DNA from 3 places in the Enterococcus sp. DIV0756 genome. Region 2 is predicted to be linked to each of the others. Evidence: predicted binding sites of a transcription regulator. Region 2 holds the regulator's gene; each other region holds the start of a gene.
The links. The regulator LexA, encoded in region 2, represses DNA repair genes until DNA is damaged. The targets are predictions, from matches to a motif close to CNAACANNTGTTNG.

Region 1 (7,828 bases), on a different contig from region 2:
TTGCCCTTTGCTGAGAATACGTTAACGTGTGAACTGCATTTAAATGAATTGACCTATCGCTTTTTAGCTACGCTATTAGAAGATGGGGGAAGGAGTCATTTAGGGAATAAAAAAGTTTATTCCCCATTGGCGGTGGCGACTGTTGAGTATATCGAGGCTCATTATGCGGAGCATTTAACTGTTGAAGAAATTGCGCATCAGTTAGCAGTCAATCGCAGTCATCTATCGCGAGTCTTTCGAAACCACATGGATATTAGTATCAAAGATTATCTGTTAGGAGTACGGATTAACCGAGCAGCGTTTCTACTCTCCATGACAGATGAAACCGTCGAAAGTATTGCCGAACAAGTTGGCTTCAATAGTCTTGTTGTTTTTAGTCGGATGTTTAAAAAATTGACTGGTGAAACGGCCACTGCTTACCGCAAGCGAATGAAAAATGAAAACTTTAAAAATGTTTCGCTAAGTGAGCTAACCAATCAATTGGAAAAACAAGCGGTGATAAACCGAGCCACTTAGACAAGAGAACGTTTACAAAAAAGAGGTGTTATTCTATACTTAAATATATAAGTATAGAATTTTTTTTGACATAAATTGTTTATTTTTGTGAATCCGATCACTTTTAGAATTGTTAGAATGTATGACAAACATGGAAAAAATGAATGGGAGGGATCCAACCATGAAAAAAGCAAGTGAAATGACTATTGAGGAGCTTGGTGCGTACATTGATCAGTCGGTGCTGAAGCCAGATTTTACGGAAGCAGAGATTCGTCAATACATTCAAGAAGGAATTGATTACCACTGTGCAACGGTTTGCGTGAATCCAGCTTCGTTGGATATTGCAGCAGAAATGACCAAAGGAACGGACACTAAGATTTGTGTTGTTTGTGATTTCCCGTTTGGAACGAGTACAACGGCTTCTAAAGTGATTCAAGCAGAAATGTATTGTCAGCGTGAAGATATTTTTGAATTAGATATCGTCGCAAATTTTGGCTGGATTCGCAGCGGGAAATATGATGATGTTACCAAAGAGCTGAAGGTAATCGTGGAGACTTGTCATGCACATGATACAGCTGTGAAGGTAATTTTTGAGACGGATACGTTAACCGAAGAGCAAATTCGTCAAGCCTGTGAATGTGCGATAGCAGCGAATGCTGATTTCGTTAAAACAAGTACCGGTTTTATTACTGGTTATGAAAGCAAAGGAGCGACCAACGAGGTAATTCAGATCATGATGGATCAATGTAAAGGACGAATCAAGATCAAAGGCAGTGGGGGAATTCGCACGCGGGAGCATTTCTTAGAGTTGATCGATATGGGCATCGACCGCATGGGTATCGGCTTCAAATCAACACCAGTCGTTTTAGGGTTAGATAAATAATATGGAAGAAAACTTACTTTTTGAAAAACGAGCAGATTTTCGCAGGTGGCTCACGGAAAATGCAACAACTAGTGGTGGTGTTTGGCTGGTCTTTGGCAAAACGAAGCAAGTAAAGACTTTAAAAGCTGGCGAAGCATTGGAAGAAGCCCTGTGTTTTGGCTGGATTGATGGGGTAATGAAAAAGGTCGATGATGATTCGTATCTCAAATATTTCGCTGCACGACGTAAAAATAGCAAATGGTCTGAAAAAAATAAAAAAATCGTAAATAAACTGGAACAGCAAGGGTTAATGACCGATCTAGGGCGTGAAAAAATTACAGAGGCCAAGCAAAATGGTCAATGGGCGAATGCCACCAAACCATCGGCGATTACGGAGGAACAAATTGCGGAAGTCGCGACGTTATTGAAGGAAAATGCGGAGGCCTCAAAGAATTTTGAAAATATGCCGCCGTCTGTCAGAAAAACCTATACGCGTGCCTATTTTGATGCCAAAACAGACGCTGGAAGAAGCAAACGGCTCGCGTGGATGATGGACCGCCTAGAAAAAAACTTAAGACCAATGTAACGAAACGCTGGAATCAATTTAAGATTCCAGCGTTTTATCGTGTTTGATATAAGTCGACAATTCTTTTTGATAATTTTGCCAGTCGGCTTCTCCAGTGTTCAGATACTGGGCTAATAAATAGCCAATATAGGGACCAGTAGTCAATCCTGAGGAGCCAAGCCCACTGGCAACCAGCAGTTGATCCGTCAACTCACCAAAGAAGGGAGCAAAATCAGAAGTATACGCGCGGGTGCCGACGCGATAATGAAAAGGTGCAGCTAATAGCTTCTCGGGTTCAAACAGGAACTCACGAGCACTATTCGTAAGTTGCGCAAAGGCTTCTGGAGTTTCTGACAAGTCCCAAGCGGCTTCATTTTCGTGAGTCGCTCCTAGTAAGATTTTGCCATTTTGGAAAGGAATTAAATCGGCTTCACCATCCAGCATGGCAACAGGGAAATCACCGCTGGTCTTAAAGGCTGTTTCAAAAACCAAGAGCTGTCCTTTTTGTGGACGCAAATCCACTTGATAACCTAAAGGTGCCAACAAGTCCTTCAAATGAGGGCCGACAGTTAAGATAATTTGATCAAAGGTTGCTTTATTTTCACCGTAGCTGACTGTTTTTTCATCTGTTAATTGAACACGTTGGGAAATAAACGTCACATTTTTTGCTTCTGCAAGTTTACGCATCCGAAGCAAATAGGCTTTTCCATCTAAACGGCCGCCGCCACTGATTTTCAGAGCAGGCAATGGTTTTAATAAGGGTAATTCTTGCTGCGTTTGTTCTCCAGAAAGCTGTTCAATTGTACCGATTTCTGGTGCGCTTTTTTTACGTTCTTCAGCTAGTCTTTGCAGTTCGACTAATTGTTTGTCGGGACGTAAAAGCAACGTGCCGGATTGCTGATAAATCGTGTGATCTAATTGGAAATCTTGGATCAATTTTGGGAAGAAAGAAGCACCATCTTTTGCTAATCGATACCATTGTTTGTTTCGACGTTTGGATAACCAAGGTGAGATGATCCCTGCACTGGCTTTGGTGGCCTGTCCTGTTGGTTCATCAAATATGGTGACTTGATATTTTTTTTGTTCTACATAATTTGCGAGCGTCATTCCAATGATGCCCCCGCCAATAATTGCGATTTTTCTCATAGAGTTTAAATTCCTTTTCTATCTTAAATGGACTTGACCATATGATCATATCACTAGTTTGCGAAAAATGCTTTTGGGATATTTTATGTGAAAATAGTATCAAATCGCCTTTTTGGTAATCAAATCCATTTAAATAAAGCTATTTCTCTATAAAACTAAAATATTTTACTTTACCTGTCGTAGTAATTGTCGTACAATGATTACAACGACAGATGAAGTAATTTCAGGAGGTGGCAAAATGATTTCGAGCGATGGGATTCGCGGGTACAATGACGTCATCATTTTGTCCGTGTTGAAGGATGGCGATTCTTATGGCTATGAGGTTTCCCAAAAGATCCGAGCTGTTAGTGAGGAAATCTATGTCATTAAAGAAACGACGCTCTACTCGGCGTTCAACCGCTTAGAAAAAAACGGCTATATCCATTCTTATCCAGGAGAAATTACCCATGGAAAAAAACGAACGTACTATCATATTACTGATAAAGGTCTGGCTTTTTTAAAAGAGAAACGAGACGAATGGAAGCAAACCAAAAAAGTTGTGAACCGATTTATGAAAGAAGGGTAAAAAATGGATACTATCAAAAATTATGTGGAGACCTTATTTCTAGAGTTTCCGAAGACAAAAGAGGTCTTACGCGCAAAACAAGAAATTTTAACGATAATGGAAGATCATTATCTGGCTTTATTAGATGAAGGAAAAAGCGAGCATGAAGCAATTGGGCAGGTCATTAGCGAGTTTGGCTCTATCGACGAGCTGCGGGAGGAATTAGAATTCGCGACGCGTGAAAGGGAACCAGAGAACGGGATTGAAGAAGAGGAAATGTATGACTATCTAACCAATCGTAGAAAAGATGCGAGAGGATTGAGTCTAGGAATTAGCGGCTGCCTGCTAGCTGTGGGGGCATTAATCGGATTAAGTGTTTATGGTGCTGAAATGCTGGGGCTACTATTATTCTTTGTTACTATAGCGATTAGTGTTGGGGTTATTATTTATAATGGAATGCAATTTTCTAAAAATAACCGAATGTTGAATGATCGTTATATTCCGGCACATCTGAATATGGAAGCACAAAAATTGAAGCAAGGTTATCAAAAAAGTTTTCAAATAAGTCTCGTCTTTGGTATTTGTTTATGTGTATTAAGTGTCTCTCCACTTTTCTTTTTCCAAATGTTCACTTATGCTGAATATGGAATGCCCTTCATGTTTCTATTTTTAGCGATCGGAGTTTTCCTGATTATTTACGGCAGTATCATTTACAGCAGCTTTGATAAATTTATCAAAGAAAAGTATTTTATTGCTGACGAGGATGAGTTGGGACCGAATGCGATGCAAGCTAAGTATGGTGATGCAGCGCGTACCAAGCATTTACTTGAAAGAGTTTATTGGCCGATTGTTGTGATGATTTACTTTGGCTGGTCCTTCATGACTGGATCGTGGGGAATGAGTTGGATGATTTTTGTAATGGCCGGTATTTTCTATAGTGTCGTGGAGGCCATTTTCGTAAAAAAGTAGCATAGGTTTTATAAGTTGAAAGACGTTCTGAGCATAACAAGTTGCTCAGAACGTCTTTTTAGGTTGTCATCTTATTTTACGCGGTGTTTATTAGGACATTTTTCTAACTGAATCTTTATTAGTAAATGATTGACAAAAAATCAAATTAAACTTAAACTTAAAACGAACATACGTTTGCTTTTTTTAGGAGGTGGTTTGATGAACATTTACGAGGGAGAACCTGTCAGAGATGTTTTCTGTATGGACTCCAAAAGCTTTTATGCCAGTGTGGAGTGTATTGAGCATAACTTAGATCCGTTGAACGATCTATTAGTTGTGATGAGTGGGGATCGCGAGAATGAGGGGTTGGTTCTAGCGGCAAGCCCAATGGCAAAAAAAGTTCTAGGCATCAGCAATGTTAGTCGGGGCTTTGAAATTCCGAACCATCCCAATCTTCATATCGTGCCGCCGCGAATGACGCTCTATATTCAATACCACATGCGCATTCAGGAGATTTTTCGTTCGTACATGGCAGAAGAGGACATTCATACATATAGCATCGACGAACAATTTGGTGATTTGACCCACAGTTGGAAATTATTTGGTAAAAGTTCGGCGGAAGTTGGCAAGCAGATTCAGGAGGAAATTATTGAGAAGGTGGGGATTTATACCTCATTAGGAATGGGGGACAATCCTTTATTAGCCAAAATCGCGATGGATAATGAGGCCAAGCATACTAAAGAGCGGTTTGCTCAATGGCATTACCAGGATGTACCTGAGAAAATTTGGCCGCTTCGCTTAAGCGATTTTTGCGGAATCGGCAATCGGATGGAGCGCCGCTATCAAATGATGGGCATGTATACCATGGGTGATTTGGCCCATACTGATCCGTTTGTTCTGAAAAATCAATTTGGAGTAATGGGGATGCAACATTACATGCATGCTTGGGGGATTGATCGTTCCGTTCTTTCGCAAAAGGACTTGTATCCTACTAAGGAAAAATCAATTGGCAACTCACAGGTTTTACCAAAAAATTATGCTCATAAAGGTGATATTCTAACTGTTATCGCTGAAATCTGCGAACAGGTGGCGCAACGATTACGTAAAAAAGATGTATTAGGGGGAACCCTGCACTTAGGGATTGCCTATGCGTATTTTGGCAGTGGAAAACGCGGAGGCTTTCATCACCAGTTGAAAATTCCGCCGACCTATCAAGCTCGCGAACTGACAAAAGTAGCTTTTGCGTTGTTTGAAAAATACTGGGACCATTCTGAAGTTCGCAATATTTCCATTACGGTATCTTCTTTACGTCCAGCCGGAAATTTGCAATTAAATTTGTTTGAAGACCCTGATCAATCAATCAAACAAGAAAAAATTGATGAAGTCATTGCACAAATTCGCAGTCGCTACAAATTCAGTTCAATTGTACGAGCACATTCGTTAAATGAGGGTGCAACAGCAATTAAGCGAGCCGGCTTAGTCGGTGGCCATGCGGGTGGAATGGAAGGAATGGATTAGTTATGATCTACGACGATGAAAGTGCAGAACGCCTATTCATGGAGGCCAAGCAGGTTTATCAGGATCGCGGGATGATAAAGTGGATCGGTTTTTATCTTTCGGATCATACAGCCGTATTGAATAAAGAGTCAAAAGCACGAAATCACATTAATGTCGAGAAAGAACAGATGACCTTGGAAGAAATTGGTGAGGTTCTGCAGCAGGCGTATTTGCAAAATAAGCGAATTGCTGTTCAACTGGAGGCCTTGGACGATGAGGGAAACTATTTGGATGATTTAGTGGGAAGGCTCATTGGACAAAGAGAAGAACAAATCTATTTAAATGTAGAGGAGCGAGGCGCAGTTCATTTAGCGATTGAGCAAATTCACCATGTTGAAATTTTAGGTCCAAAGAAAATTCTGAATCAAGAGATTACTAAATAAAGACTGATTTCCACAAAAAACCATGACGCTAAAAAACGTCATGGTTTTTCAAATGATAACTAAAATAATTTGATTTCATTTAACGGCCAAAAGCGTAAAACAACTTTTCCTTGAATCGTAGATTTGTCAACGAAGCCAAAAATCCGACTGTCTTTAGAGATTAAACGGTTATCGCCTAAGACGAAATACTGATTTTTAGGAACCGTTACTTCAAAGTCATTTGTAAAACTTTTAGCATTGGCTGCCTGTTCTTGGAAAGCAGAATTATAGGAATACTCCTCAAAAAGCTTATCTTTTTTGAATTTTTCTTTGAAATCATCCAGATAAGGTTCAGCATATTCTTTGCCGTTGATCGTGAGAACATTATTTTTCATTTCAACATGATCTCCAGGTAAGCCGATGATCCGTTTCACCACATACAAATTTTGATTGTCAGGTTCTTTCGTAGTAATAATATCCTGTCGTTTTAGATTGGATATTTTAGATGTGATTAAACGTTGATTGTCGTGAAGCGTTGGATCCATCGAATGTCCTTCAACCTTTACTGGGGAGAAAACAAACATCCTTGCTAAAAATATTAAAGCTATGATAATGACTACGGGAAGCCATTCTTTGATTATTTTATTCATAGGGTCACCTCATTGCTAGATTTTATCATTCTTCAAAACAAAAAGCTCCTCTTAACCTCCAATTTGGTTAAAAGTTGATTAAGGGTAGAGAAATTTGAGTGATTATGGGAAACTTAGAATACGATATTTAAAAAAGAGCAGTATAGTTAAATACTTTAAAGATGTGCAAAATGACAGACACGTAATAACCGCTTAATTAAAAATGAACTACAATAACTCTGAACAAGGAGCAAGACAATGAAAAAGAATTATCCTGCACCACCGATTTTGCCGAAGATTTTTTCTGAGGATTTCTATTTAGAAGATGAGGCGACCATTGAAGATGTACATGGGATTGATGTTGATTATAGCTATTTAACCTGTGAAAATTTAGTACTGCGGCGTTCGATTTTAGAAAAAATCACGATGCAGCGGACTAAACTGTATCGTTTTGAAGCGAGCAATGTTGTCTTCAAAAATTGTGATTTTTCAAATCTGGAATGGATTGGCGGCAGCTTTCATCAAGTAATTTTTGAAAGCTGCAAACTGACCGGCTGTAATTTTGCGGAGAGCTATTTACGAGATTGTCAGTTTAAGGATTGTGTAATCAATTTTGGTTCATACAGTGCCACGAATTTGAAGAATGTGGCTTTCGAGAATTGTCAAATGACGGATAGTGAGTTCTTTGAGGTCACTTGGAAGCATTTATTTTTGACTAAG
Region 2 (7,828 bases):
CAGAAAGCGTAGAAACTGTGATCGGAAAAATCGCAGATGAAGTGGGAAATGTCGATATTTTGGTAAATAATGCAGGGTTTGGTCTGTTTGATAGTTTCGTTGAATTTGACTTAGATGTCGCAAAAAAAATGTTTGATGTAAATGTTTTAGGCATGATGTATTTTACACAAAAAATTGCTGTTTCTATGGTTAATAATAAATCCGGGCATATTTTCAACGTGGCTTCTATGGCAGGAAAAATGGCGACGCCAAAATCTACAGTTTATTCAGCAACAAAATTCGCGGTTCTGGGTTTTTCAAATGCATTACGTCTAGAGTTGCGGCCGGCAAATGTTTTTGTAACAACGGTTAATCCGGGACCAATCGCTACCGAATTCTTCGATAAGGCTGATCCAAGCGGTAGTTATTTAGAAAATTTAGATGGGATCGTCTTAGATCCTCAAAAATTGGCTAAAACAATCGTGAATAAAATGGGTAAACCGACACGTGAGATTAATCGTCCGTTCATCATGGAAGGGGCTAGTCGTTTTTATACCCTATTCCCACATATCGGGGATTTTCTAGCGGGTGGATTATTTAACAGGAAGTAGGAAGGCCAAATGAAAAAACAATGGAAAGTTTTTTTAGGATTTATTTTAGTCTTGTTGATTGTAATCTTCGCGCTTTCCAATAGCCAAGAGGTCCCAGTGAATTTCTTAATTAAGAAAATCTACTCTTCACTTGTTTTAGTGATTATTGGATCGGCTCTAATAGGAGCGTTAGTTGTCTTTTTAACTTCCGGTGCGACAGTATTTCAACAACGTAAAGAAATTAAACAATTAAAGGAAACAATTCAAAGTTACGAATCGAATAATGAAAAAAAATTGGCAGAAGAAAAAGCAGCTTTCCAACGTGAACAAGAAAATGAAATCGCAGTGTTGAAAGCAAATTACGAAAGTCTTTTAAAAGAGAAAGATCAAGCTTTGGCTTCGATGCAAAGCTCTCAAAATGACCATGAGAAGAAACAGCCAATTGATTATTATGATTAAGAAAGAAGACCTTAGTTAGAAAACTAAGGTCTTCTTCTCTTTCTTGTCCGTTTCTTTTTTGCTATACTAATACGGTTGGGAAGTGATACAGTGAAAAAATCAAGCTTCGATTGGCAGTTCAGAGACGCGACTCCAATAGATTCCACCTTTAAAGAAAATATGGTGAGTCAAGGATACAGCGAAATGTTTGCTGAACTTTTATGGAATCGAAATATACATACAATGAACGATTTTTCGCAATTGATGAGAGCAAATATCGACGATCTTCATGATCCGTTTTTGATGCATGATATGGATAAAGCAGTCGAACGAATTCAAAACGCTATCATGGAAGAGCAACGGATTTTGATCTATGGGGACTACGATGCGGATGGGATCACTAGTACGTCAATTATGCTAGAATCGTTGGAAATGATTGGTGCAGATGTTCATTACGTCTTGCCGAATCGATTTATCCACGGTTATGGTCCAAATAAAGAGTTGTTCGCAGAAAAGATCAATGAGGGAACTCAATTGATCATTACCGTAGATAATGGTGTTGCGGGGAACGAAGCGATTGACTTTGCTAATTCGCAAGGAGTGGATGTAATTGTAACTGATCACCATGAGATGCCGCCGGTTTTGCCAGATGCCTATTGCATTGTGCACCCTAGACATCCAGACGGGCATTATCCATTTGGGGAGCTAGCTGGGGCAGGTGTTGCCTTTAAATTAGCGACGGCATTATTGGAGGAAGTACCATTAGAGATGTTGGATCTGGTTACTATTGGAACAGTTGCGGATTTGGTATCAATGACCGGGGAAAATCGTAATCTTGTGAAGCTTGGCTTACAGGCTATTAAACAAACACAGCGTTTAGGCCTTTTAGAATTACTGAAAATTAGCAGTATTGATTTGCAAAAGGTTGATGAAACAAGTATTGGTTTCAGTGTGGGACCAAGGCTAAATGCTATTGGTCGCTTAGGTGATCCTAATCCCGCTGTTGAATTAATGACAACCTTTGATGGAGAGGTTGCACATCAACTAGCCGAAAAATTAAATCAGATCAATGATGAACGGAAAAAAATCGTACAAGAAACAACTGCTGAAGCGGCCGCATTAATTAATCCAGAAGATGCTGTTCATTTGATTGCTGCAGAAGGGTGGAATCCCGGTGTCTTAGGAATTGTTGCTGGAAATATTTTGAAGCAGACGGGACACCCAACAATCATTCTATCAATAGATGAAAATGGGGTTGCGAAGGGATCAGGACGAAGCATTGAAGCTTTAGATTTGTTTGGTATGTTGAATACCATGCGTTCTAAGTTTACTCATTTCGGGGGACATGCTGCAGCTGTAGGATTAACTATGCCAGCAGAGAACATTCCTGTTCTTCAGAAAATGATGAATGACTACATCTCTGCTGAACAAATTGATTTAAGTAAGGGCTCCGGGCTCCTAATTGATGAAGAATTACCATTATCGACTATTAATCTAAAATTTGTTGAAGAATTAAAAAAATTAGCGCCTTTTGGAACAGATAATCCAGCACCACATTTCTTGGTTGAAGGAAATGTCAGTCTATTTAAGCGTATTGGCAGCGATCAGCAACACGTTAAATTTTCATTGAAAAATGAAGATAGTCAGCTAGATGCAATTGGTTTTGGTTTTGGTGATGAAAGTGAAGAAATTCAACAGCCAGAGACAAAATTTGTCGGAGATTTAGAGATTAATGAATGGAACGGTCAGAAAAAAGTCCAACTTCGTTTGATTGATTTTGCATCTGACGGATTACAGGTGGTTGATCGCCGAGCAAAATATACGTGGAATCAAAAAATTGAAGGCGAAAACGTTCTTTATTTAGCTTTTCAAACGAAAAGCCTGAAATTCTTTACGAAAGAACTACAAAAGCCAGTGTCTTTATATGATGAAACAATTAATTGGACAGACTACGATCAACTAGTTGTTCTCGATTGTCCAGATCAAAGAAATCTGTTGAAGGAAATCACAAATAAAGGACGCTTTGAGCGAATTTATTTATTTCTTTACAGTCCTGATGACGCTTATCTTAATGGGATGCCGAAGCGCGATCAATTTGCGAAATTATACCAATTTTTTCAAAAACAACCGCGAGTAGATATTCGTTTTAAACTGAAAGTTGTTTCGAATTACTTAAGAATTCCAGAAAAATTATTAGTATTTATGATTCACGTGTTTTCCGAGCTGAAATTTGTTACAATAGACGACGGCGTTTTACAAATGGTTGAATCACCAGAAACTCGTGCTTTTGAAGAGAGTAAGATTTACCAGAAACGCATGGCTCGAATTGATAGTGAAGAATTTTTATTGATGAATGATATTCAAACGATTAGAAATTGGCTGAAAAGCTAGGAGGAAATACCGAAATGAATTTGAAAGATTATATTGCTAGTATCCCAGATTATCCTAAAGAAGGGATCATTTTCCGTGATATCTCACCCCTTATGGCTGACGGTGAAGCTTATCGCGAAGCAACAAAACAGATCGTGAATTATGCGAAAGAAAAACAAATTGACATGGTTGTGGGGCCAGAAGCCCGTGGATTCATTGTAGGATGTCCTGTGGCGTTTGAACTAGGCTTAGGCTTTGCGCCTGTTCGCAAGCCTGGTAAATTGCCTCGTGAAGTGATCGAGGTAGAATACGAAAAAGAATATGGAACAGATACATTGACGATTCATAGTGATGCGATTAAACCAGGACAACGTGTATTAATCACTGACGATTTACTAGCAACTGGCGGAACGATTAAGGCCACAATTGAACTAGTTGAAAAACTTGGTGGTGTCGTTGTCGGCTGCGCTTTCTTAATTGAGTTAGAAGAATTACATGGCCGCGATAAAATTCAAGGGTATGATATCTTAACTTTGATGGACTATTAGTAAAAAATGAGCTGGAGAATTTTCTTCAGCTCATTTTTTGTAGTTTTTTTGAATTTAACGTAAGAAAGGCTTTGCGAACTCGCTCAGTTTTTGAGTACCAGATTAGCTCTGTAAGCAATCCCTGTGTGTCTCAGCAACAAGACCCAAATAGTTCGTTCTAAATTGCCAAGAAACATAGTGATCGAAGAGAACTGATGTTGATTGGTACTTAATCGGTGCTTCTTAAATATCGAAATATTTTTTTATTGTCGATAGACTAGTTCTGCTTAATGGAGTTTAGCAGTAACTTCATGCGTAGAAAAGTTAGTTCGTGAAGCCGGACATAGATATACCTGCTGTAAACAATTTATTCATGGGTGAATTGCTTCTTCCTGTATAGTCAAAAAAGCTGCTAGAAAAATTAGCAGCTTGTAAAACAATTTAAGCGGACTTGTGATAATGATGATCGTAAGTCACGTAATAAAAATCTTCGGCTGGTTCCTTATAGTATTGTTCATCCTCGAACTCTTCTTCATCGAGTTGACGCTCAGCATAATGCTGCGCATACTTCCGTTCATCCCACAACATGAACCAGACAAGAAACAAACCAGAGAAAATGACGACCGTAGCTAAAGAACCTAACTTACCGATCAATAATCCTAGCAACAATACGGCGATAATTAAACCAAATCTTCTTACTGCTTTCATCAATAATCACTCCTATATATAAATACGCGAACGTGTGTTTGTATTTCTATTATACGAATGTTTGTTCGTTTTGTAAAGAAAAAAATAATCGGAAATCAATTCCGATTAATAAATATGGTTTCGGTACAAGCCAACTACTTTACCAAGAATAGAAACATTATCGTAAATCAACGGTGCTAACTCATCATTTTCAGGTTGCAAACGAATATGATCAGCTTCGCGATAAAATCTCTTACAGGTTGCTTCATTCTCATCCGTCATAGCGATCACGATCTCGCCGTTTGTGGCTGTTGATTGCTTTCTGACAATGACATGATCACCATCATAGATACCTGCGTTAATCATACTTTCACCGCGAATCGTCAACATAAATAAGCTGCCTTCTTCGCTAGAAAGATCTGGAGGAACAGGGAAGAAGTCGGAAGCTTCCTCTACTGCTAAAATTGGTTCACCGGCGGTAACTACACCTAACATAGGAATGACCTGCGGAGTTACTCCAATTTTTTCTAAACCAGTTACGGTTAATTCGATTGCTCTAGGTTTTGTTGGGTCCCGTTGAATCCAACCCTTTTTCTCTAATCTGGATAAGTGGCCGTGAACTGTTGATGTAGATGAAAGATTCACAGCTTCTCCGATTTCTCTAACAGTGGGTGGGTAACCTTTATCTTCAACGCGTTCATGAATGAAACGTAAAACTTCTAGTTGTTTTGTTTCCGTTCTTTTTGCCAATGCCCGCACCTTCTTTCGTTTTTTTAGTGTAGCATAGTTATTCAAACAAATCAAACAAGCGTTCGTATTTCTTGGTACTTTCAACTTATTTTTTTTTATGTATAATTAGAAGGGGAAAAGAGGTGCTTAAGATGATTAATGATGAAACTATTGCACGCATCAACGAGTTAGCAAAGAAAAAGAAAACAGTCGGATTAACAGACGCAGAAGCACATGAGCAGAAAGTCTTAAGAGAAGAGTATATTTCTTCTTTTCGCAGTGGAATGCGTCACCACATTGAAGGAATGAAAGTTGTTGATCCTGAAGGCAACGATGTTACTCCAGAGAAATTGAAAAAGATCCAAAAAGAAAAAGGCCTGCACAACAGAAAATAAATCTTTTACTGGTTAAGTGATTGAAATGTTAAAATAAATCGGTTACAATGAATCTGTAATTAAAGTATTTATGACCAAAAAGGAGGAACTAATTTGTTCGACAAAATCGATCAACTAGGTGTAAACACAATCAGAACGTTAAGTATTGAAGCAATCCAAAAAGCAAACTCAGGTCATCCAGGTTTACCAATGGGGGCTGCTCCAATGGCGTATGCTTTATGGACAAAACATTTGAATGTTAACCCTGCAACGTCATTAAACTGGCCAAATCGTGACCGCTTCATTCTATCAGCAGGACATGGTTCTGCAATGCTTTATAGTCTTTTGCATCTTGCGGGCTATCAAGTAACAATTGACGACTTAAAGAATTTCCGTCAATGGGAAAGTAAAACACCCGGTCATCCTGAGTTCCATCATACAGATGGCGTAGAAGCAACTTCAGGTCCTTTAGGTCAAGGTATTTCAACGTCTGTTGGGATGGCAATGGCTGAGGCGCATTTAGCGGCAACTTACAACCGTGACAGCTTTAATGTAATCGATCATTACACATACGCTTTATGTGGTGATGGCGACTTGATGGAAGGTGTTTCTGGCGAAGCTAGTTCTATGGCTGGTCATATGAAGCTTGGTAAACTAATTGTATTATATGATTCAAATGATATTTCATTAGATGGCCCAACGTCAAAAGCCTTTACTGAAAATGTTGGTGCACGTTATGAGGCTTACGGTTGGCAACATATTTTAGTTAAAGACGGCAATGATTTAGAAGCAATTTCTAAGGCCATTGATGAAGCGAAGGCTGAAACGGATAAACCAACCTTGATCGAGATTAAAACAGTGATTGGTTTCGGTTCACCAAAAGAAGGAACCTCAGCAGTTCACGGTGCTCCAATTGGACAAGATGGAATCGATGCTGCGAAAGCTGTATATGGTTGGGAATATCCTGACTTCACCGTTCCAGAAGAAGTAGCTAAACGCTTTAAGGAAGAAATTAATGATAAAGGTGCTAAAACTGAAGCTGATTGGGATGCTATGTTTTCAAATTATGAAAATGCCCATCCTGAATTAGCGAAACAATTCAAAATGGCCTTTGCAGGGGAACTTCCAGAAAACTGGGAAGAAAGTTTACCAGTTTATGAAGATGGAACGGCTCAAGCAAGTCGTGTATCAAGTAAAGATGCGATCCAAGCAATTGCGAAAGCTGTACCAAACATCTGGGGCGGATCAGCGGATTTATCTGGTTCAAACAACACAACAATTGCTGATGAAAAAGAATTCCAACCTGACTCCTATGAAGGTCGCAATATTTGGTTCGGTGTTCGGGAATTTGCGATGGCAAGTGCTATGAATGGGATTCACCTGCATGGTGGCACTCGTGTGTACGGTGGAACATTCTTTGTCTTCACTGATTACTTACGTCCAGCAGTTCGGATGTCAGCGATTCAAAACTTACCGGTTATTTATGTGTTAACCCACGATTCTGTTGCAGTTGGTGAAGATGGCCCTACGCATGAACCAATCGAACAGTTAGCAAGCGTTCGTTGCATGCCAAATGTGCAGGTCATTCGTCCGGCTGATGGTAATGAAACTTCAGCTGCATGGATTCAAGCTTTAGAAACGAAAAACAAACCAACCATTTTAGTATTAAGTCGTCAAAACTTGCCAGTTTTACCGAACAGCAAAGCTATGGCTAAAGAAGGCGTAGCTAAGGGCGGTTATGTAATTTCTAAAGCTGAGTCAGATACACCAGAAGGTATCTTGATCGCCACTGGTTCTGAAGTGAACTTGGCCGTTCAAGCCCAAAAAGAATTAAAAGCCCAAGGAAAAGACGTTTCTGTTGTTTCTCTCCCAAGCTTTGATTTATTTGAAGCGCAAGATGAGGCATACAAAGAGTCTGTTTTACCGAAAGCAGTCACAAAACGTGTAGCGATCGAAGCAGCTTCACCATTTGGATGGGAACGTTATATCGGAACAGATGGTAAAATGATCGGCATTGATCACTTTGGCGCATCTGCACCTGGCGATTATGTCTTAGAACAATTTGGCTTTACCGTTGAAAACGTCGTAAATACTTTTAACGAATTATAATCATAGTACGTCTAAACTGAGAAGG
Region 3 (7,828 bases), 1.3 Mb from region 2:
TTCAATTGGACCCATTGAATCATATTCTGTTCGTGTTTTCATACATTCGACTCCTTGTTTATATTAGGAGGAACTGAAAGACTTATTCTCCTATTTTGTACAATTATCTCTTATTTATACGGAAATGGATACAAAAAAAGTACAAAAGCGATTAAACTTTTGTACTTCGTTCGTTATTTATCTCTTGTATCAAAAAGAATCGTAACTGGTCCATCATTGACTAATGCAACATCCATATCGCCACCGAATTCCCCAGTCTCGACTGTCAGACCTGCTTGACGCAGTCCTTCGTTAAAATATTCATATAAAGGGATCGCTGTTTCAGGACGTGCCGCCTTCACAAAACTTGGGCGATTGCCCTTTTTGGTATCGGCGTACAAAGTAAATTGCGAAACACTTAAGACGCTCCCCTCAACATCCTGAAGAGACTGATTCATTTTTCCTTCCGCATCTTCAAAGATACGTAGTAAAGGAATCTTGCGAATTAAATAATCTGCATCTGCTTTTGTGTCCTCTTCATGAATCCCCAAAAGAATCATAAAACCGCGATCGATCTTACCGATAACTTCATTATCAATCGTCACGCTTGCTTCACTCACTCGTTGAATAACTGCTCGCATAAAAAATCTCCTACCCTTTCGTCCGTTTTACGCTGTAAACATCCGGAACGGTCTTCACCTTATCAACAATCGAATACAAATGATTTAAGTTTTGAATTTTGAATGTCAAATTAATGACTGCTAAGCGATCTTTTGTGGGTTTCGCTTCAACACTGACTAGTTTTTTTGTCATACCACTGACAATGTTCAATACATCGTTTAATAGGCCATCGCGATTGAAGCCATAGATTTCCAAATCTGCATTATACTCTTGAACAGAATTTGTAGTATCTTCCCATTCCACTTCAATCAAGCGTTGTTGGATATCTTTTTGCTTCGTAATATTCGGACAGTCCGTACGGTGGATCGAGATCCCACGCCCCTTTGTGATATATCCGACGATATTATCACCTGGAACAGGATTGCAACAGTGACTGATGCGAATCAATAGATTGTCAATCCCTTGAATAACAATGCCGCCTTCATGACGAACCTTGATTTTTTCAGGTTCTTTAGGATTATTGACCATCTCATCCACAGCATCACGCTGCTTTTGCTTCATTTGTTCCCGACGTTCTTTTTCAGTCAAACGATTAGCAAATGTCAACGCACTTATCTCACCAAATCCAATCGCTGCATATAAATCTTCTTCACTATGGAAATTGAACTTATCCAACACTTCTGAAAGTTTGTCTTTCGTCAGCATTTCTTTTGGTACAAATCCCAGATCATTAATACATTTAACAACTGCATCGTGACCTTTTGTAACATTTTCTTCCCGATCCTGTGTCTTGAAGAACCGTTTGATTTTATTTTTAGCTTTACTGGTTTTTACTAAATTTAGCCAGTCACGACTTGGTCCAAAGGAATTGGCAGAAGTCATGATCTCAATGATATCGCCATTTTTCAGTTTATAATCCAACTGTACCATTTTGCCATTGACCTTGGCTCCAGTGGTTTTATTACCGACATCGGTATGGATACTGTAGGCAAAATCCAAAGGTCCCGAGCCCTTCGGCAACTCCGTCACATCGCCTTTTGGCGTAAACACATAAACCTTATCGCTAAAGATATCGCCCTTGACGCTTTCCATAAATTCAGACGCATCGTAGCTTTCATCTTGAAGCTCAATGATCTCACGGAACCAATCTAACTGCTTGTTATCTTGCGTTGTTTCCTGCTTATCCGTCTTGCCTTCTTTATAAGCCCAGTGAGCGGCAACCCCGAACTCAGCGATTTGATGCATTTCATGCGTCCGAATTTGAACCTCGACAGGATTTCCGCTTGGTCCGATGATCGTCGTATGAAGCGACTGATACATGTTGGCCTTTGGCATCGCGATGTAGTCTTTGAAGCGTCCTGGCATTGGTTTCCATTTTGTATGAATCGCACCTAAAACAGCATAACAATCCTTAATTGAATCTACGATTACACGAATTGCTAATAAATCATAAATTTCATCGAATTGTTTCTTTTGATCACGCATTTTGCGATAAATTGAATAGATATGCTTGGGCCGTCCGTAAATATCCCCTTCAATTCCTAATTCTTTCGTTGCTTCTTTAATTTCATCCACAGCTTCTGCGACAAATCCTTCACGCTCGTCACGTTTGCTGCGCATCAAGTGAACAATTCGGTAATACTGTTTCGGATTTAAATAGCGCAAAGCCGTATCTTCAAGCTCCCATTTAATCCGGCTCATCCCTAGTCGATCAGCTAACGGAGCATAGATTTCCAGTGTCTCGCGGGCAATTCTTCGTTGCTTATCGTCACGTAGGTATTTCAGTGTCCGCATATTGTGTAAACGATCGGCCAATTTAACCATAATCACCCGTAAATCTTGGGCCATCGCTAAGAGCATTTTTCGGTGATTTTCCGCTAATTGTTCTTCATGAGACTTGTATTTGATTTTCCCTAATTTGGTTACGCCATCAACTAGCGAAGCCACGTCATCACCAAATTCAACTTTCAAATCCTCTAATGTTACAGGCGTATCTTCAACAACATCGTGTAAGAAACCTGTTGCAACCGTGTGAGGATCCATATGTAAGTCTGCTAAAATCCCTGCAACTTGAATTGGATGAATAATGTAAGGCTCCCCTGATTTTCGAATCTGAGGCTTATGGGCTTCATATGCAAAGTCGTAAGCCTTTTGTACAAACGCCACGTGCTCTTTTCCCATGTACGTACTAACCATCCTGATGACGTCAGGACCGGTCAATTCAACTTCTTTTGCCATGTGACGTTCCCCCTTGTTTTCTGAAAATGATTGTTCTTATTATACAGACTCTCGTAAGCTTTTTCAATCAAATCAGTGCTGTAGCTCATAATAAAAACTAGCCGCACTTAAAAGATAAAACGGCGCCGTTTCTGTCCGCAAAATTCGCGGTCCTAAACCGCAAAGCTTCGCGCCAGCAGCCTGGAATTTTTCAATTTCGCTTGGCGTTAGCCCACCTTCTGGACCAAACACCACCAATAGCTTCTGACCTGCCTCAAGCACCTGAAAGGTTTGTACTAATTGTGCTTGCTCGCCCTGTTTCGCAGATTCTTCATAAGCGATCAGCACCGCATCATAGTCAGAAAATCCTGCGATCAACTCTTTTTCTGAAGTGAAGTTGACTGTCGGAAGTGCTTGGCGATGGGATTGTTCTGCTGCTTCCAGAGCGATTTTATTCAAGCGTTGCTGCTTCTTTTTCTGCTTCTTGGCATCCCATTTTGCTACGGAACTTTCTCCAGGAAAGGCGATAAAATCATACGCCCCAAGTTCCGTCCCTTTTTGCACGATCAATTCCAATTTTTCTCCTTTTGGAAAACCACTGGCGATCGTAATATGAATCGGTAACTCTCGCTGCAAACTCTCTTTTTCTACTTCTATTAAGGTCACCTTGTCACTATCGATTGCAGTGATTTTGGCTTTAATGGCCGTTTGATCATTAAAAACGAGAAAAACGTGATCGTCCACAGACATGCGCATCACCCGAGACATATGATGATGCGGCTCCCCGCTAACTTCTATAGTTGGCTGATAAGCTTGATCAATAAAATAGCGCTGCATGTTAGTCTTCCTCTGGTTTCTTCAAAATGAGCGCGAACCAATCCTTCTGTTGGAAGATTCGATCCACTTCAAACCCTTGTGCATACATCTCTTCCAGTACCATGTCTTTTTTATCTTCGATGATACCTGAAACGATGAATGTGCCATCTGGTTTCAATAAACGCCATGCATCTTCAATCATCAAAACAATGATATCCGCTAAGATATTCGCCACAATGACATCGGCCTCTTGCTCTACGCCCACCAATAGATCGTTTGCTGATACATGGATATTTTCCGTATTCGCATTTAGATCCACATTTTCCTGTGCCGAACGAACAGCTACTTCATCTAAGTCATAGGCATAAATAGTCTTCGCTCCATAAAGTGAGCTGGCGATACTCAGTACACCAGAGCCAGTTCCGACATCCAAAACTGTTTCCCCACCACGAAGCACTGTTTCTAATGCTTGTAAGGTCAGATTTGTGGTTGGATGCGTCCCTGTTCCGAAAGCCATGCCAGGATCTAGCGTAATAATTTTCTCATCTTCATGTTGGGCTTCATAATTTTCCCAACTTGGTACAATCGTCAAATAACGCGTCACGCGTACAGGATGATAATACTTTTTCCAAGCCGTTGCCCAATCACTTTCTTCCACTTCGCTGACTTCCACGATATTTTTACCAATATTCAATCCGTACTCTGGTAATTTTTCGATCTTCGTTTTAATGAAAGGCAAGATTTCCGGCAAGAAAATCGTTTCTGGGAAATAAGCCATCACAATGGCACCCTCCGTTAAACTAGAAAATGTTTTCTTATCCAAAAGCTCTCCGTACTGGTCTTCTTGATAATTCTCAAAGTCCAACGCATCTTCGATCGCGACACCCGATGCGCCAGCTTCCATTAAAATATTCGAAACAGCCTCGACTGCCTCACTTTCTGTTGTTACTTTCACTTCATTCCACTTCATTATTTTCTCCCCTTAATAACTTGGATACGGCAAATAGCTGCTGTCAGTTGGTTTGATTAATGCTTTAAATACAGCATCGTCCCATGTCATTTCAAAAATCGCATCGTCACTATCATCTGCCAAGAAGTCCAGCAAATCACTTTGTCCTTCTTCGATCACCTCTTTTAAATAGTCAACAACTGCCGTCAATTCATTTTTCTTCATGCCTTTTTTGCCTTCATAAGGGATTACCGCTAAAAAGTCATCTGGATCGTAGCTCGATTTATCAGGATCAACCAATAAAATCGCATCTTCAAATTCAATAATCTCTTCTTCGGAAGCCACGCCATCCACATCATCGATCTCAACTTGTCCTTTATTTTCACCATAAATCCGAAATGCGATCTCGAAACTATGATTACGCGTATCCCAATCCAGTGCTAGCTCATAATCAGGGATTTTCTTGTTTAAATAATTGTCTAAATAAGTCACCATGGTTTCTTTTGCCATTTTTAATTCCTCCAGCCATTATTTTCTTCTATTAAATTCTTTCGTTGATTGGTTATGTATGGGTTACCACGAACAACAAAGCGCAGCGGTTTTTCTGTCCAAACGCCCTTATTAGGAATACCAATGCGGGGAAGTGCGTCGATCTGTTTAGGGATTCGTCTTTTTTCTGGAACAAGATGCAGCGAACTAGAAAAAATCGATTCGCCATATAAGTCACGAGTGATTCCCAGCGCTTCAACCAATTTTCCCGGGCCATCCGAAACGGCAGCACCCATTCTGCCATGACGATTCAGAATCATTTGCTCCATGCCTTCCACTGGTTCGAATCCCCGAATCATCACTCCCTGCGGCATTCCCACAGGCTGTGTGATCATGTTCAATATCAAATGCGTATGCATCGTATATAAATAGATTGTTCCCGGTTTTTCATACATCGCTCGAACTCGGGGCGTATCACGCATGCCGTAGCTATGGGCCGCCTCATCATCAGGGCCAAGATAGGCTTCACAATCGACAATATAACCGCCTAATTTCCCCTCGGATGTCTCGTGCTCTAAATACATACCTAGTAAGTATTTGGCGATATTCTCCGTTGATTCCGTATTAAAATAATTGATTACTTGCTCCATTTTCCTCACCTTCTACATGATACACAATAATCCTGCCACACGCTACGCCCAGCGATCAAAACTCAGCAAACACAAAGGAATAATGCTATAATGAGAACATACATTTGCTCATTAATAGTCCTATTCTCTATTGTTAATTGAAAGTGGGCTTGTATACCACTATAATAAATCAATTTCAAAAAAGGAGGTTCCTTATGCAACAGCCTTTAGCCTATCGCATGCGTCCTCGCAACTTAGATGAAGTTGTCGGACAGCAGCAGTTAGTTGGATCGGGGAAAATCATTCGCCGGATGGTCGAAGCACGGATGCTTTCTTCGATGATTTTATATGGACCACCGGGCACAGGAAAAACCAGTATCGCCAGCGCGATCGCTGGTTCAACCAACTACGCTTTTCGGATGCTGAATGCGGCAACCGATACCAAGAAAGATTTGCAGATTGTCGCCGAAGAAGCAAAAATGAGCGGCACAGTCATTTTATTACTAGATGAAGTTCATCGTTTAGACAAAACCAAACAAGATTTCCTGCTGCCTCATTTAGAAAGTGGTCGGATCATTATGATCGGTGCCACAACGGAAAATCCCTATATCACGATTAATCCTGCGATTCGCAGCCGGACACAGATTTTTGAAGTAAAGCCCTTAGACGAGGATGATATTATCACAGCCGTAAAGTCGGCATTGGAAGATGAAGAACGCGGACTCGGAGAATACCCAGTTGAACTGGATGAAGAGGCATTGAAGCATTTAGCACGTGCGACCAATGGTGACTTGAGAAGTGCCTTGAACGGCTTGGAATTAGCTACGAAATCCACGCCGAAAAATGATGAGGGGAAGATCCATTTAACTCTTTCAATCATTGAAGAGTGTGTACAGCGAAAAGCCCTGACCCACGATAAAGATGGCGATGCCCATTATGATGTGATCTCAGCCTTTCAAAAGTCGATTCGCGGCAGTGATGTTAACGCGGCGCTCCATTATCTTGGACGATTGGTCGAAGCCGGCGACCTCCCGATTATTTGTCGTCGCTTAATGGTCATTGGCTATGAAGATATCGGCTTAGGAAATCCGCCTGCTGCCGCTCGAACGGTGCAAGCAGTCCAAGCCGCCGAAAAATTAGGCTTTCCCGAAGCACGGATTCCTCTGGCAAACGCCGTCGTTGACCTCTGTCTTTCGCCCAAGTCCAATTCGGCCTACGCAGCCTTGGATGCAGCGATCACAGATATTCGCATGGGCAATGCTGGTGAGGTGCCGGATCATTTGCGCGACAGTCATTACAAAGGAGCCAAAGCTTTGGATCGCGGCATCGGTTATCAATATCCCCATAGCTTTGAAAATGCTTGGGTCGATCAGCAATATCTACCTGATAAGATCAAGGATGCCCATTACTACGAACCAAAGTCCACTGGTAAATATGAACAAGCACTTGGTCAGCAATACCAGCGCATTGAAGAATGGAAGAAGAAAAAGTAAGGGACTTCAATTAAGTAAGGTTCCCTTTTAAGAATTGAATACACTACGAAAAGTGGGTACTGGGGTACTCACTTTTTTCGTTATTCAAATCATATCTGCTTTTGAGCATCACAAATAAACCTGCCATATTCGAACTTTTCCCCATACTAAATAAGCGTGATCATTCTACGAATTTTTTCATCGAACGCTCTGAATACTCACCTATAGAAATACAAGCACCTAGGTGTCACTTCCATTTCTTGCCCTTCTTATTCTTTCCACTTTTCTTTTTCTTCTTTTTCTTCTTAGTCTCTAGCTGAATCTGTCCTTTACTTTTACCCTTATTCGGGGAAGAGGAAGCTTTATTCTGTGGCTTGTTGGCGACTTTTGAGGTAGGAGGCTGCTCTGGAACGACGGGATTAGGTGCGGCGGAACATCCTTTTGGCTCCGTCTGCAGCGCGGCTTGCGTCAGCTGGTACTTCGCCTCTTCTTTATCCATGTACTTCTCATAGGACAGCTTGTTTGTACCGGCGCCACTTACTACAGGAACGGGGTTGACGTTTTTTTTGGGGGTGCTGCTATCAATAGTAGAATCAAGTGTTAAATGTGTGCTGTTTGTTGGGGGTGGAGTCAAAGATGTTTGGGCAGACTCCTCC

Region 1: the regulator LexA is predicted to act here: its motif matches at 4,745-4,758, upstream of IGI44_RS16900 (Y-family DNA polymerase).
Region 3: the regulator LexA is predicted to act here: its motif matches at 5,815-5,828, upstream of IGI44_RS14060 (replication-associated recombination protein A).

The regions. Positions count from the first base shown of each region.
Region 1 is NZ_JBIOLF010000002.1:111,385-119,212, reverse strand. Features, by position in the region: gene IGI44_RS16930 (AraC family ligand binding domain-containing protein) at 1-516, shown strand, start outside; gene deoC (deoxyribose-phosphate aldolase) at 677-1,378, shown strand; gene IGI44_RS16920 (YdeI/OmpD-associated family protein) at 1,380-1,943, shown strand; gene IGI44_RS16915 (NAD(P)/FAD-dependent oxidoreductase) at 1,962-3,068, opposite strand; gene IGI44_RS16910 (PadR family transcriptional regulator) at 3,307-3,633, shown strand; gene IGI44_RS16905 (permease prefix domain 1-containing protein) at 3,637-4,581, shown strand; gene IGI44_RS16900 (Y-family DNA polymerase) at 4,780-6,078, shown strand; gene IGI44_RS16895 (hypothetical protein) at 6,081-6,500, shown strand; gene lepB (signal peptidase I) at 6,560-7,129, opposite strand; gene IGI44_RS16885 (pentapeptide repeat-containing protein) at 7,367-7,828, shown strand, end outside.
Region 2 is NZ_JBIOLF010000001.1:1,667,883-1,675,710, forward strand. Features, by position in the region: gene IGI44_RS08130 (SDR family NAD(P)-dependent oxidoreductase) at 1-590, shown strand, start outside; gene IGI44_RS08135 (LapA family protein) at 600-1,028, shown strand; gene recJ (single-stranded-DNA-specific exonuclease RecJ) at 1,119-3,398, shown strand; gene IGI44_RS08145 (adenine phosphoribosyltransferase) at 3,413-3,925, shown strand; gene IGI44_RS08150 (hypothetical protein) at 4,346-4,612, opposite strand; gene lexA (transcriptional repressor LexA) at 4,718-5,341, opposite strand; gene IGI44_RS08160 (DUF896 family protein) at 5,473-5,715, shown strand; gene tkt (transketolase) at 5,809-7,803, shown strand.
Region 3 is NZ_JBIOLF010000001.1:2,933,570-2,941,397, forward strand. Features, by position in the region: gene fumC (class II fumarate hydratase) at 1-42, opposite strand, end outside; gene dtd (D-aminoacyl-tRNA deacylase) at 174-620, opposite strand; gene IGI44_RS14035 (RelA/SpoT family protein) at 631-2,838, opposite strand; gene IGI44_RS14040 (16S rRNA (uracil(1498)-N(3))-methyltransferase) at 2,911-3,654, opposite strand; gene prmA (50S ribosomal protein L11 methyltransferase) at 3,656-4,603, opposite strand; gene IGI44_RS14050 (DUF3013 family protein) at 4,616-5,092, opposite strand; gene IGI44_RS14055 (DNA-3-methyladenine glycosylase) at 5,095-5,721, opposite strand; gene IGI44_RS14060 (replication-associated recombination protein A) at 5,916-7,193, shown strand; gene IGI44_RS14065 (hypothetical protein) at 7,420-7,828, opposite strand, start outside.